Regions from separate parts of the Comamonas sp. B-9 genome, predicted to be linked through region 1. Evidence: predicted binding sites of a transcription regulator. Region 1 holds the regulator's gene; the other holds the start of a gene.
The links. The regulator sigma-54, encoded in region 1, starts transcription at its own class of promoters, with help from an activator protein. The targets are predictions, from matches to a motif close to TGGCANGNAANCTGCTTT.
Positions count from the first base shown of each region.

Region 2: H928_RS0105720 (TorF family putative porin) is a predicted target of sigma-54. The motif match lies at 2,707-2,724, and genes of this name have one in related genera.

Region 1 is NZ_APCR01000297.1:11,075-22,974, reverse strand. Features, by position in the region: gene H928_RS0102390 (hypothetical protein) at 153-512, shown strand; gene H928_RS0102385 (hypothetical protein) at 858-1,217, shown strand; gene H928_RS0102380 (response regulator transcription factor) at 1,300-1,986, opposite strand; gene H928_RS0102375 (PAS domain-containing sensor histidine kinase) at 2,083-3,333, opposite strand; gene H928_RS0102370 (LysR family transcriptional regulator) at 3,502-4,428, shown strand; gene H928_RS0102365 (DUF2214 family protein) at 4,433-4,879, shown strand; gene argS (arginine--tRNA ligase) at 4,921-6,630, shown strand; gene H928_RS0102355 (SPOR domain-containing protein) at 6,657-7,361, shown strand; gene H928_RS0102350 (thiol:disulfide interchange protein DsbA/DsbL) at 7,418-8,062, shown strand; gene lptA (lipopolysaccharide transport periplasmic protein LptA) at 8,173-8,841, shown strand; gene lptB (LPS export ABC transporter ATP-binding protein) at 8,865-9,641, shown strand; gene H928_RS0102335 (RNA polymerase factor sigma-54) at 9,747-11,354, shown strand; gene H928_RS0102330 (aspartyl/asparaginyl beta-hydroxylase domain-containing protein) at 11,428-11,900, opposite strand, start outside.
Region 2 is NZ_APCR01000571.1:187-3,618, forward strand. Features, by position in the region: partial or broken gene H928_RS26330 (rhodanese-like domain-containing protein) at 1-77, shown strand, start outside; gene H928_RS0105710 (ammonium transporter) at 165-1,472, opposite strand; gene glnK (P-II family nitrogen regulator) at 1,538-1,876, opposite strand; gene H928_RS0105720 (TorF family putative porin) at 1,920-2,651, opposite strand; partial or broken gene H928_RS0105725 (magnesium chelatase domain-containing protein) at 2,979-3,432, shown strand, end outside.

The DNA.
Region 1 (11,900 bases):
GCTGCAGCGCCCTAGCACAGCTGTTGCCCAAAAGTAGCAAGCGATCAGAAAAAGCGCGCAAAGCTTGATGAAAATCAGAAATGATCAGATACAATCATTTTCATCAGGAGGCGGTAATTTCCCACGCGCCTTCGCTTTTCAGGAGTGTTTCCATGGCGAATTTGACCGACAGCTTGAATGATCTGATGTCTCTGGAAGGCGCTTTGTGCGCAGCGGTTGTCGACTACAACAGCGGCATGATGCTGGCCAGCGCCGGCACCGGCGTGGACATGGAACTGGCAGCTGCCGGTAACACCGAAGTGGTGCGCGCCAAGATGAAGACCATCAAGGCCCTGGGCCTGAACGAGAACATCGACGACATCCTCATCACGCTGGGCAAGCAGTACCACATCATCCGTCCTTGCTCGCGCCTGGCCGGCATCTTTGTGTACTACGTGCTCGACAACAAGCGCGCCAACCTGGCGCTGGCACGCCGCAAGGTGACCGACGTCGAAAGCGCGATGACCATGTAAGGGTGGGCCGCGCCTCGCTAGGCCGCGCCGCGCTAGGCCGGGCCAGCGCTGCTGAGCGGCCATGGTTGTTACCTGGCGTACCGCCATGGCGCCGCCGCGTCGCAAATAACATACGCTTTGTTACGAGTTGCGGGCCGCGCTGCTGCCCGCTTTTTTTGCAGGCGGGCACAAGCCAGCCCATGCGCGGCTGCTATCCAAATGTCAGATTCCTGCGCCGGCTGCACCTGCCTGGGTGACAGCCGCATGCAGAGAATGATTGCTCTGATCAGAAGTGACTTATTAGAATCATCTATACCTTAATAAGGTGGTAGTGCTTGATATAGATCACATGGATTGGAGATCGACATGGCAAATCTGAACGACAGCTTGAGCGACTTGATGACGATGGACGGCGCGCTGTGCGCTGCCGTGGTGGACTACAGCAGCGGCATGATGCTGGGCAGCATCGGCAGCGGTGTGGACATGGAGCTGGCAGCGGCCGGCAACACCGAAGTGGTGCGCGCCAAGATGAAGACGATGAAGGCCCTGGGCCTGAACGACAACATCGACGACATCCTCATCACCTTGGGCAAGCAGTACCACCTCATCCGCCCATCGCAGAAGCTGGCCGGCATCTTCGTCTACTACGTGCTGGACAAGGCCCGCTCCAACTTGGCGCTGGCCCGCCGCAAGGTAGCCGATGTCGAGTCGAACATGAGCATGTAAATACGCGCGAAGCGGCGTTGGCCGCCACCGCACAACGGGCCCGATGGGCCCGTTGGCTTTTGCAGCGCCCGTGCTGCACAGGCTAGGCCGAGACCAGCGGCGCGCGGAACTGGTAGCCCACTTTTTGCTGCGATTGCAGCGGCACCGCCAGCGGCGTGGCCTTTTCGATGCGGCGGCGCAGGCGGTAGATGGTGGCGTGCAGGCTGTTGTCGGAGTCGCTGGCCGTCGGGTAGCCCAGCAGCTCACGGATCTGGTCGCGGCCCACGACGGCGCCCTGGGCTTTTAGAAAACACTGCATCAGCATCAGGTCGGTGGGGCTCAGGTCCACGCTCTGGCCATCGGGGGTCAGCAGCAGGCTGCGGTGGCTGTCGAGCTTCCAGGCCGTGGCGACCTGGGCGGTGGTCATGATGCGGCGGTGCACGGCGCGCACGGCCAGCTCCACCTGCTCGAAGGTCACCGGCTTGGTCAGGTACATGTCGGCGCCGGCATTGATGACCTCGGCAAACACTTCGGGGCCCAGCCGGCCCGAGACGATCAGCACGCCCGCCTGGTTGCGCTTGCGCAGAATGCGCAGCAGCTCGGTGCCGTTGACGCCGGGCAGCATCAGGTCCAGCACATAGAAGTCAAAACGGTAGGGCTCGATGTCGGCCAGCAGGTCGCTGCTGTCGTTGTAAACCTGTACCTGAACGCCCTGGTTGCGCAAGTGCTGGGCCAGAAATTCGCTGTATTCGGGGTCGTCGTCGACCAGGGCGAGCGTGGCGGGGAGCATGGTGGTTCCGTGAAATGGTGCAGTCGGTGAAAAGTCCTGAGAAGCGCGGTGCCAGCTTCTGCAGGGGCAAGCGGCCGGTGGCCATCGCCTGGCTGGCTAATCGTCCAGCCCTTGGGGCAACTCAATGCGCATGATGGTGCCGTTTGGCTGGCGCGGCAAGGCCTGCACGGTGCCCTGGTGCAACTGCACCACCGAGCGCACGATGAACAGACCCAGGCCCGCGCCCGCCCGGTGGCGGTGTTCGGTGCCGCGCGTGCCTTTCTCGAACAGGCGCGGGCGCAGGCTGTCGGGGATACCCGGGCCTTCGTCGATCACCTCGATGATCAGCGCCAACGGGTCGTCCGAATCGGCCAGGCGCAGCAGCACCGGGCTGTCAGCCGGGGCGTAGTTGAGCGCGTTGTTGAGCAGGTTGCGGATGGTCAGCCGCATCAGCGCCGGGTGCAGCTGCACCGTGCGCGCCTCGGCATCCCAGACCACCTGGATGCGCGGGCGGGCATCGGCAGCGATGTCGTGCAGCACCAGGTTGACCAGGGTCGGCAGGTCGGTATCGGACGAGGCGCCAGCGCGCCCGCCCACGGCAAGAATGGTGCCGGCCGCCAAGGTGTTGTCCAGGGTGCCTATGACCTGCTGGAGCACATGCTCGGCGCGCAGCAAGGCCTTGGTGGCCGGGGTGGTCTGGCTCAGCTGCAGCTCGGCAATGGCCGACATGGTGGCCTGCATCGCGGCCGAGGCGTTGTTGAGTGGCTGGCGGATCTCATGCGAGAGCAGCTGAAGCATTTCGCTGTGCTCGGTGAGCATGGCGGTGCGCCAGTCCAGCAAGGTGCGCAGCTTGAGCAGCTCGCTTTTCTCTTCGGTGCGCTCCAGATCGGTGGACGAGAGCGCGGCCAGCTGCGCGCGCAGGTCGTCGGTTTGCGCCGCGTTGGCGTATTCGGCGCTGCAGTCCTGCATCAGCATCAGCACGCCCTGGGCGGTTTTGTTGCCTGCCGGCCCGGGCCAGAGGTGGGGCGAGAGGCTGATGCGGCGCCAGGCGACATGGCCATGGGCATCGGTCTTGCGCGTGTCGAACTGCTGGCGCAGGCCCTGGGCGGCGGCCTGCAGCGCGTCGTGGTGCTGCTGGGCAAAGTCGGGCGGCAGCGCTTCGTCGAGCAGTTGGCCGACGATGCCGGTCGTGGGCACGCCAAACCATTCGCACCACTGCGGTGTGGCCAGGCGCAGGCGCTGGTCACGGCCCCAGTAGGCCATGGCGACGGGGCTGCTGCCAAACAGGCGCAGCAGCTGGGCGGGGGCGTACCAGAGGGCGTCGGCGCTGGAGGGGGTGCTGGTGGGCGGCGTTGAAGCTGGCGGCATAGGAGCGGGGGCGCAGGAAAAGAGCGGCTGTCAATGATGTCGCAGCGGGATGTGCGCTTTCATGCGCCCGCCAGGCCGGAGCCCCGATGATAATAGGCTGTGGCCCTGCCAGCGCGTCGCACAAGCGGCGGCCAGCGGGCTTTGCGTATTGTCTGTGTTCTGTCTGGTATGGATCGCCTCAAGCAGCTCGAATCATTTGTCGCCATCGCCTCGCGCGGCAGCCTCACGGCCGCTGCCAAGGCCGAAGGCGTGGCCCCGGCCATCATGGGCCGCCGGCTCGATGCGCTGGAGGAGCGCCTGGGTGTCAAGCTGCTGGTGCGCACCACCCGCAAGCTCACCCTGACCTACGAGGGCGCGGCCTTTCTGGAAGACTGCCAGCGCCTGCTGGCCGAGCTGGCCAGTGTCGAGGCCAGCGTCAGCGCCGGCGGCATCAAGGCCACAGGCCATCTGCGCGTGACCGCGCCGGCCGGCTTTGGGCGCCGCCATGTGGCGCCGCTGCTGCCGCTCTACCATGCGCGCCACCCCGACGTGACGATCTCGCTGAACCTGAGCGACCGCCTGGTCGACCTGGCCGGTGAGGGCTATGACTGCGCGATCCGCGTGGGCGACCTGCCCGATTCCTCGCTGGTCAGCGTGCGCGTGGCGGACAACCGGCGCCTGTGTGTGGCCACGCCCGAGTACCTGCGCCGCCGCGGCATTCCGCGCCACCCCAGCGAGCTGAGCCAGCATGACTGCCTGACCTTGTCGAGCGAGGCCTCGCAGACGCGGGGCTGGGCGTTTCGCATGCCGGCAGCCACTGGCGCCAGCGAGGTGGTCTATCTCAAGCCCGGCGGCCCGCTCGATTGCTCGGACGGCCAGGTGCTGCACGACTGGTGCCAGCAAGGCTGGGGCATTGCCTGGCGCAGCACCTGGGAGGTCGAGTCCGAGATTGCCGCCGGCCGCCTGGTCGAGGTGCTGGAGGACTTTGCCGCGCCGCCCAACGGCATCTATGTGATGTTCCAGCAGCGCAAGCACCTGCCGCTGCGGGTGCGCTTGTGGATCGATTTCGTCAAGCAGCACTACGAACGAGCCGATTTCTGGAAAAAGATGGAGTAACACGATGACTTTGGAAGCTGTTCTGGCCTGCCTGCACCTGCTGGCCTTGTTGACCATGGTGGTTTTTCTCTCCAGCGAGGCGGCGCTGTGCCGCGCCGAGTGGATGAATGGGGCTGTGGTGCAGCGCCTGGCGCGCCTCGATCTGATCTACGCCTTTGCCGCGCTGGCGGTGCTGGCCACCGGCCTGCTGCGCCTGTTTCTGGGCGCCAAGGGCGTGACCTGGTATGTCAGCCAGCCGCTCTTTCACCTGAAGATGACCTTGGTCGTCGTCGGCGTGGTGCTGTCGTTCAAGCCGACAGCCGTGTTCCGCCGCTGGTTACGGCAATTGCGCGACAATGGCGCTTTGCCCGGGGACGCCGAGGTGCGCGCCACGCGTAAATGGGTCATGTGGCAAGCCCATCTGATTCCCGTGATCGCCGCCGTCGCCGTGTTTTATGCCCGGGGCTGGTAAACCGGCCTGGCGCTGGTAACTGCTTCGTCTAAGTTTCAAATATGTTGCAAGTCAAAAAAGATTTGCTCGCAGTGCTTGCTGCCGAGCTCGAGAAATTGTCGCCTGGCGCAGGTAGCCGTGCGGCCTTTGAAACGCCCAAGGTGGCCGCGCACGGCGACTATGCCGTGACCGCCGCGATGCAGCTGGCCAAGCCGCTCAAGGCCAACCCCCGCGCACTGGGCGAGCAGCTCAAGGCCGCGCTGGAGGCCACGCCCGCCTTTGCGCAGTGGGTGGAAGCGGTCGAGATCGCCGGTCCCGGCTTTTTGAACCTGCGCCTCAAGCCCGCTGCCAAGCAGCAGGTGGTGCAGGAAGTGCTGGCCCAGGGCGAGCGCTTTGGCATGCAGCCCCAGCGCGATGAAAAGATCATTGTCGAGTTTGTCTCGGCCAACCCCACCGGTCCGCTGCACGTGGGCCATGGCCGCCAGGCCGCGCTGGGCGATGCGATCTGCAACCTCTACGGCAGCCAGGGCTGGTCCGTGCACCGCGAGTTCTACTACAACGATGCGGGCGTGCAGATCGACACCCTGACCAAGAGCACCCAGCTGCGTGCCAAGGGCTTCAAGCCCGGTGACGACTGCTGGCCCACCGACAGCGAGAACCCGCTGGCCAAGAACTTCTACAACGGCGACTACATTGGCGATATTGCCCAGGCGTTCCTCGCCAAGCAGACCATCGAGGCCGATGACCGTGCGTTCACCGCCAATGGCGATGTCGAGGACTACGACAACATCCGCAACTTTGCGGTGGCCTACCTGCGCAACGAGCAGGACAAGGATCTGCAGGCCTTCAACCTCAAGTTTGACGAGTACTACCTCGAGTCGAGCCTGTACCAGAACGGCCATGTGGACGAGACCGTCAAGCGCCTGATCGCCAGCGGCCACACCTATGAGCAAGATGGCGCGTTGTGGCTGCGCACCACCGACTTTGGTGACGACAAGGACCGCGTGATGCGCAAGTCCGATGGCACCTACACCTACTTCCTGCCCGATGTGGCCTACCATACGCAAAAGTTCCTGCGCGGCTACGGCAAGGCCGTCAACATCCAGGGCACGGACCACCACGGCACCATCGCCCGCGTGCGCGCCGGTCTGCAGGCCGTCAATGTCGGCATCCCCCAGGGCTACCCCGACTATGTGCTGCACACCATGGTGCGCGTGGTGCGCGGTGGTGAAGAAGTCAAGATCAGCAAGCGCGCCGGCAGCTATGTCACCTTGCGCGACCTGATCGAGTGGACCAGCAAGGATGCGGTGCGCTTTTTCCTGCTCTCGCGCAAGCCCGATACCGAGTACACCTTCGACGTCGACCTGGCCGTGGCCCAGAACAACGACAACCCGGTGTTCTACGTGCAGTACGCCCATGCGCGCATCTGCTCGGTGCTGCGCGGCTGGCAGGAGCAGGGCGGCGCTGGCCTGCCTGCGCTGAGCGGCATCGACCTGGGCGCGCTGCAGGGCCCGCAGGCCCAGGCACTGATGCAGATGCTGGCCCAGTACCCCGAGATGCTGAGCAACGCCGCCGCTGGCAATGCGCCGCACGATGTTACGTTCTATCTGCGTGACCTGGCCTCGGCCTACCACAGCTACTATGATGCAGAGCGTATCTTGGTGGATGACGAAGCCACCAAACTGGCCCGTCTGGCACTCGTGGCAGCGGTCGCGCAGGTGCTGCGCAATGGCCTGGCCGTGCTGGGTGTGAGTGCACCAGAGCGCATGTGATTTTGCGAACAAAGGTAATAACTGCAATGCGACGACATCAACGTGGTGGAACCATCCTGGGCCTGATCCTGGGGCTGCTGGTGGGCGTGGGCGCGGCCTTGGCCGTGGCCGTGTACGTCACCAATGTGCCGGTGCCGTTTGTCAACAAAGGTGGCGTCAAGGGCGAGGCCAAGGACAAGGCCGAGGCGCAGCGCAACCAGAACTGGGACCCGAACTCGCCGCTCTATGGCAAGAACCCCGCGCGGGCACCAGCGGCTGTGGCGCCGGCCGCGCAGGGCGTGGTGGTGCCAGAGCCGCCGCGCACCGTGGCTGACAACGCCACCCCGCCGGTGGAAAACAAGCCCGCCAAGCCCGAGGTGGTGCTGCCCGATCCGGCCAAGCCTGCCGACAAGCCAGCAGACAAGACCCAGGTCGCCAAGCTCGATCCCAAGGCCGGCCAGGGCGCCGATCCGCTGGGCGATCTGGCCAAGTCGCGCAGTGCCGATGGCACCGACGGCTTCCAGTACTTTGTGCAGGCCGGCGCTTTTCGCAGCCAGTCCGATGGCGATGCACAACGCGCCAAGCTGGCGATGATGGGCTGGGAAGCGCGTGTGAGCGAGCGCGAAGTCAATGGCCGCACGGTATACCGGGTGCGCGTGGGCCCATTCAACAAGCGCGATGATGCCGATGGCCTCAAAGGCAAGCTCGATGGCGCCGGCGTGGATGCGCAAATCGTCCGCGTACAGCGTTGAACTTTTGGCGGTGCAGGACACTCCTAACCGCAACTTGTCACTGGAGTTAACAAAACATGAAACGTCGTGAGTTTTCCACTTTGGCGGCTTCCGCTACTGCCGCTTCCGCGCTGAGCCTGCCTTTCGCTACTGGCGCCAACGCACAGGCCAAGTTCAAGGAAGGCAAGGACTACCTGAAGCTGGCCAAGCCCGTCACCCCCGATGCGCCCGCTGGCAAGGTCGAGGTGATCGAGTTCTTCTGGTACAGCTGCCCCCACTGCAATGCCTTCGAGCCGCAGTTTGAAGCCTGGGCCAAGACTGCCCCCAAGAACCTGCAGATCCGCCGCGTGCCCGTGGCCTTCAACAACACCTTTGTGCCCCAGCAAAAGATCTACTTTGCGCTGGAGTCGATGGGCCTGATCCCTGACGTGCATGTCAAGGTTTTCCGTGCCATCCACGTGGAGCGCCAACGCCTGAACAAGGACGACGAGATCTTTGCCTGGATGGACAAGAACGGCGTGGACCTGGCCAAGTTCAAGGAAGCCTACAACTCCTTCAGCGTCGCAGGCCAGGTGCGCAAGGCCACCCAGCTGCAAGAGTCCTACGGCGTCGAAGGCGTTCCATCGCTGGGCGTGGCGGGCAAGTACTACACCGACGGCACCCGTGCCGGCTCGATGAGCAACGTGCTGCAAGTGGTAGAGTTCCTGGCGGCACAAGGCTGAGCGGCCTCCCCAACGCTTTAGACAAAGCCCGCACGCGCGGGCTTTTTTGTGCCAAAAACGGCCCAACGCTCCAGCATGGCTACAATGGGGCAGAGCAAGATTCATGCCTTATGAGACACCGTATTTTTAACACTTTGTTGGTGGCAGTGGCCCTGGCCGTGCCGCTGCTGTCGCACGCCGAGCGTGCAGACCGCACCAAGCCCATGAACATCGAGGCGGACGATGGCCGCCACGATGAACTCAAGCAGACCAGTGTCTTCACGGGCAATGTGGTGGTGACCAAGGGCACCATCATCATCCGTGGCGCGCAGCTGACCGTGAGCCAGGACCGCGACGGCTTCCAGCACGGCGTGGTCACCGCTGCGCCGGGCAAGCTCGCGTTCTTCCGCCAAAAGCGGGATTCCGCCCCTGGCGCGCCCGACGAGTTCGTCGAAGGCGAAGGCGAGGTCATCACCTATAACGGCCGCGACGACACCGTGCACTTTGAGCGCCGTGGCGAGCTGCGCCGCTACCGCGAGACCACGTTGACCGACCAGGTCAGTGGCCCGCTGATCGTCTACAACAACCTGAGCGACACCTTCACGGTCTCCGGCCAAAAGGGTGCCCAGGCGGCGGCCGATCCCAAGCCCGGCGCGCCCAAGAAGGACCGCGTGCGCGTGATCCTGACGCCCAAGGCCGACGGCAAGGCGGACGACAAGGCCAGCGCCCCGGCCAAGCCCGCTGCCGATGACAAGACGCCATTGCGCCCCAGCACCCAACTGAACGACGGAGCCAAGTAACCGTGGCAGAAAACTCGTCGACCATTTCCGTCAACGCCCGGGTCGCCAACAGCGACCACCGCAGCCAGCTGGAGGTCTTGCACCTGGAGAAGTCCTATGGCAGCCGCAAGGTGGTCAAGGATGTATCGCTGTCGGTGCGCAAGGGCGAAGTGGTGGGTTTGCTCGGCCCCAATGGCGCGGGCAAGACCACCTCGTTCTACATGATCGTGGGCCTGGTGCGCAGCGATGGCGGGGATATCCGCATCGATGGGCAGTCGGTAGCCAATATGCCGATCCACCAGCGCTCGCAGCTGGGCCTGTCCTCCCTGCCGCAGGAAGCCTCGATCTTTCGCAAGCTCAGCGTGCAGGACAATGTGCGCGCCGTGCTGGAGCTGCAAAAGGATGAGCATGGCAAGCCGCTCTCGCGCGCCGAGGTCGAGCGCCAGCTCACCGCGCTGCTGCAGGAGCTGCGGGTCGAGCACCTGCGCGAGTCACCGTCGGTGGCGCTGTCCGGGGGCGAGCGCCGCCGCGTCGAGATCGCCCGTGCGCTGGCCACCCAGCCCCGTTTCATCTTGCTCGATGAGCCCTTCGCCGGCATCGACCCCATCGCCGTGATCGAGATCCAGCGCATTGTCGCCTTCCTCAAGGAGCGCGGCATTGGTGTGCTGATCACCGACCACAATGTGCGCGAAACCCTGGGTATCTGTGACCATGCCTGCATCATCAGCGATGGCAAGGTGCTGGCCGCCGGGACGCCGCAAGAGATTGTGGAGAACGCAGAGGTCCGGAGGGTGTATCTGGGTGAACATTTCCGTATGTGACACCGCACGCCTTGGCGGGCGTGCCAGCCAAGCTACCGACCTGCGCTGCGGGCCCGGTAGGGCTGATCTGTTGCCAACTGCCGCAGCCGCTGCAAAGGCGCAGCCATGATGCCGTCGCTGTCGCTGCGCGTATCGCAGAACCTGACCCTGACGCCCCAGCTGCAGCAGTCGATCCGCCTGCTGCAGCTGTCCACGCAGGAGCTGACGCAGGAAGTCGAGCAGATGCTCGACGAAAACCCGTTTCTGGAGCGCGAGGGCGATGAGGCCCCCGAGGCCGAAGCCGGTAAAGAAGCCGCTGAATCTGCCGAAGCTGCAGACGCAGCCGACAAGGCTGCCGATACTGCTGCCAGCGCCGACACCAGCAACAGCAGCGATTTCGAGCCCGGAACCTCCGACCAGCCGCTGGATTTTGCTGCGGGCAAGGAAACCGGCGTCGATGCGGAGGCCGCTGCCGGCGATTCGGCATCGGACTGGGAAGAGTGGGGCGGCGATCTGCCCGCCCGCTCCAGCGCAGGCGATGACGACGACGAGACGCCGATGTCCGACCGCCGCAGCGAGCACCTGAGCCTGCAGGATGTGCTGCACCGCCAGGCCTTGTCGCTGCGCCTGTGCCAGGAAGACCGGGCCGCGCTCTACTTTCTGATCGAATCGCTGAACGACGACGGCTACCTCGAAGAAACGCTGGCCGAGCTCGCGCAAAGCTTTGGCGATGCTTCGGACCCCGAGCGCTACGAGGCGCTGCTGCACCACCTGACCGTGGCGCTGCGCTTGCTGCAAAGCCTGGAGCCGATTGGTGTGGGCGCGCGCAACCTGTCAGAATGCATGCAGCTGCAGATCAAGGCCCAGCAGCGCCTGTTGGATGAAGAGGGCTCGGACACGCCCGAGGCCGATGCGCTGGCGCTGGAGACTGCCTTGCTGGTCTGCCAGGAGTCCCTTGATCTGCTGGCGCGCCGTGATGTGCGCAAGCTGGTGCAGCTGACCGGCTGTAACGAGGCGGCGGTGCGCAGCGCGCTGGCGCTGATCGCCAAGCTCGAACCCCGCCCCGGCCGGCCCTATGCCGATGTGGACCGCAACACCATCATCCCCGATGTCATCGTGCGACCCAGCAATGAGCGCGGCCTGCCGGTGCCCGGTTTCAGCGTGCAGCTCAATGCCGAGGTGATGCCGCGCCTGCGCGTGCAGGATGTCTACGCCAATGCCTTGCGCAGCCACAAGGGCAGCGAAGGCCATGGCGCACTGCAGCAGCGGCTGCAGGAGGCGCGCTGGTTCATCAAGAACATCCAGCAGCGCTTTGACACCATCTTGCGCGTCTCGCAGGCCATCGTCGAGCGCCAGCGCAATTTCTTTGTGCATGGCGAGCTGGCGATGCGCCCCATGGTGCTGCGCGAGATTGCCGATGAGCTGGGCCTGCATGAATCCACCATCAGCCGCGTGACCACGGCCAAGTACATGGCCACGCCCCAGGGCACGTTTGAGCTCAAGTACTTCTTTGGCTCGGGCTTGGGCACCGAGACCGGGGGCAGTGCGTCGAGCACGGCCGTGAAGGCGCTGATCAAGCAGCTGCTGGACGAGGAAAGCGCGAAGAAGCCGCTGTCGGATGCAAAAATCGCCGATCTGCTGCAGGCCCAGGGCATTGAATGCGCGCGCCGCACGGTGGCCAAGTACCGCGAGGCCATGCGCATCCCGCCCGCCAGCTTGCGCAAGGCGCTGTAGCCAAAGTCTCAGCCACCATAAAAAAACCGCAGCTGCCTGGGCACTGCGGTTTTCGCTTGTGGAAGCTGCCGATTTACTTCGGCCACAGCCACCAGATGAACAAGGCCAGAGCGGCGAGCATCAGGCCGAACTTGGTGAACTTGTAGGCCGTCTTGTTCCAGGCCTTGAAGCGGCGGCGGTACTGGCCCATGTAGAACGAGATCTTGAAGATGCGGCTGATGAAGCCGCGCGGATCACCTTCGTTGTTGGGCGAGCTGGCGGCAGCCACCACATGCGTGCCCAGCCAGCGGTTGAGCCACTGCGCAAAGCCATTGGTCATCGGGCGCTCGACATCGCAGAACAGCACGATGCGGTTGCCTTCGGAGCGGTTCTCGGCCCAGTGCATGAAGGTCTCGTCAAAGATCACGCCTTCGCCCTCGCGCCAGCTGTAGGGCGTGCCATCGACCTCGATCATGCAGCGGTCGTCATTGGGCGCCAGCACGGCGAGGTGGTAGCGCAGCGAGCCGGCATAGGGATCGCGGTGCAGGTTGAGCTTGGCGCCGGGTG
Region 2 (3,432 bases), on a different contig from region 1:
GGCTGGGCCACCAGCAGGCCTTCAGCGTGGCCGGCGGCCTGGCGCTGTGGCCAGAGCGCGCCACGGCACCCGTCTAAGCTTTGTCTTCAGCGCCAGCGCGGCGCATAAAAAAAGGCCGGCCGGGTTGTGCACCCGTCCGGCCCCCCAAGGAGTATCCGCAAGAATCAACGTCCGTAGGCCGCTTCGCCGTGGGAGGTGATGTCCAGGCCTTCGCGTTCGGCTTCTTCCGTCACACGCAGACCACCGGTCAGCAAACCTGCCACCTTGTACGAGATCCAGGCCACCACACCCGACCACACGATGGTGATCAGCACGCCCTTGGTTTGCACCCAGATCTGGTGGGCCATGTTGTAGCCTTCTGGCTCGACACCGCCGAGGCTGGAGGCGCAGAACACACCGGTCAGGATGGCACCCAGGATACCGCCCACGCCGTGCACACCGAAGACGTCGCAGGTGTCATCGACCTTGAGCAGGCGCTTGAGACCGGACACACCCCACAGGCACAGAGCGCCGGCGAGCAGACCCATGACGATGGCACCCATGGGGCCGACAAAACCAGCGGCTGGGGTGATGACCACCAGGCCACCGACGGCACCCGAAGCGGCACCCAGCATCGAGGGCTTGCCCTTGTGCAGCGTCTCGCAAACCAACCAGCTCACGCAGGCTGCGCCGGTGGCCACGATGGTGTTGATGAAGGCCAGGCCCGCAATACCGTTGGCAGCACCTGCCGAGCCGGCGTTGAAGCCGAACCAGCCCACCCACAGCAGCGATGCGCCCACCATGGTCAAAGTCAGGTTGTGTGGGGCCAGCGCTTCGCGGCCAAAGCCCAGGCGCTTGCCCAGCACATAGGAGCCCACCAGACCGGCCACACCGGCGTTGATGTGCACAACGGTGCCGCCGGCAAAGTCCAGCGCGCCATCCTTGCCCAGCAGACCGCCGCCCCAGACCATGTGGGCAATCGGCAGGTAGCTGAAGGTGAACCACAGCACGGCGAAGATCATCACGGCCGCAAACTTGATGCGCTCGGCAAAGGCACCGACGATCAGCGCCACGGTGATGGCGGCGAACGTGGCCTGGAACGAGACGAACACATACTCCGGCACGGTGGCCATCGCACCCGACAAGGTATCGGGGGTGATGCCCATCAGGAACACCTTGCCGAAGTCGCCAAAGAAGTTGCCTTCACCGGAGAAGGTCAGCGAGTAGCCGTAGATGGTCCACAGCACGGTGATCAGCGAGAAGATCGTGAACACCTGGGCCAGCACCGACAGCATGTTCTTGCTGCGCACCAGACCGCCATAGAACAGCGCCAGACCCGGGATGACCATCAGGATCACCAGCATGGTCGAGGTCATGATCCAGGCGGTATCGCCTGCATTCAGAACGGGAGCTGCCGCATCGGCCGCAGCCGCGTTGCCCGCAGTGGCCAGTGCCACTGCCGCCAGCCCTGCCAAGGAAAGAAGTCGTCTCATGTTGTTCACACCTTCAAGATAAATTGGCTTGTTGCGCGCGCCTTGCCAGCGCGGAGCGCTGTTTTTTAGATCGCGTTCGGGCCGGTTTCGCCGGTACGGATACGCACCACCTGCTCCAGCGGCGAGACAAAGATCTTGCCGTCGCCGATCTTGCCGGTGCGCGCTGCGTTCTCGATGGCCTCGATCACCCGGTCCACCAGGTCCTCGGCCACCGCGATCTCCAGCTTCACCTTGGGCAGGAAGTCCACCACGTACTCGGCGCCTCGGTACAGCTCGGTATGGCCTTTCTGACGGCCAAAGCCCTTGACCTCGCTCACCGTGATGCCTTGCACCCCAATATCGGACAGCGCCTCACGCACTTCATCGAGCTTGAAGGGCTTGATCACCGCCACTACCAGTTTCATGTTCATAGTCTCTCCTGTCGTCACTTATTGCAGCGGCGCTGCATCAAAAAGCCTTGGTCAGCGACACGATCGCGCGACCCTTGTTCACAAAGCCAAAGGCACCGGTCTTGTTGGCGCCCACCCAGGCGGCGCTCAGCGAGAAGCCATCACCCAGGTCGTAGGCACCGCCCACGCTGTAGTCCAGGTAGTTGGGCACGCCCAGGTCCTTGATGTCGCTGGAAAAGCGCGTGTAGCCCACGGCCAGCTTCAAGGTCGTCTTGGGCGCCACTTCCTGGGCGAATGCCACATTCAGGTAACCGGTGTTACGGCCCTTGTACGTGCTGTCGTACTTGGTGCCGGCCCAGCCAAAGTAATCCTTCGACACGGTGTGCGAGTACTTCACGGTCACGGGACCCAAGGTGCCCGAGCCATACAGTTCGGTGGTGTTGCCCAGCGTGTTGCCGGGGTAGACATAGGTCAGCAGACCCACATCCCAGTCCACATCGGCGGCCTTGAACTTGTAGCCACCGTAGAAATCCATCTCCAGCTTGTTGTTGTCGAGCCAGTCGACGGTGGAGTTCCAGTTCCCCACATAAAAGCCGCTGTCGCCAAAGGCGTAGTCGACCCCTCCCTGGAGTGCGGGCTTGACCCATTGGGCACTAGAGGACTTCTGGTCCTGACCGCGGAACTTGTAGTTCGTGGTCACGCTCACATTGGCGGTCAGCTGCGCGCTTGCCACCATTGGCAGCGCCAGGAACGCTGCCCCCGCCACCACCATCCAGCCTCTGTTGCTCATTGCCATTGCCACACTCCTTGTTGATGAATTCGACCCATCCGTTTGTGGCAAGCACAATGCACAGAGCGTGCCAAACCCAGCGCCACCCGCTGCGTTGCGCGCACCAGACAAGCGCAGCGCGCTATATTTTTTTGCAAATGCTTACGTTCTGAGCCGCCACGGGGCGGCCAGGGGCGCGGAATGGCAGGCCGGCGCCGCCGCCACCCCGGCCCCGGGCTGTCGCCACTTGTTGCTGCCAGCGACTTTTGCGATGCTGGTGGCAGCCGTGCCTCCAAGAGGTGCTTCGCAATGCACCAAAAAGGTGCAAAACCACAAGGAAGCCCGCCCATGAGTCTCGCCGTGGTGCACAGCCGGGCCCTGGTCGGGCTCACCGGCCATCCCGTCAGCGTCGAAGTCCATCTGGCCAATGGCCTGCCCAGCTTCACCCTGGTCGGCCTGGCCGATCTGGAAGTGAAGGAAGCGCGCGAACGCGTGCGCTCGGCGCTGCAAAACAGCGGGCTGGAGTTTCCGCACAACAAGCGCATCACCGTCAACCTCGCTCCCGCTGACCTGCCCAAGGAGTCGGGCCGCTACGACCTGGCCATTGCGGTCGGCATTCTGGCGGCCAGTGGCGCCATCGATGCGGACCGGCTCCAGGACTATGAATTTGCCGGCGAGCTGTCGCTGTCGGGTGCCTTGCGCCCAGTGCGCGGTGCGTTGGCCGCCAGCATGGACCTGCACCAGCGCGGCCAGCAGGTGCGCCAGGTGCTGCCCCCGGGCAGTGCAGAGGATGCCGCCCTGG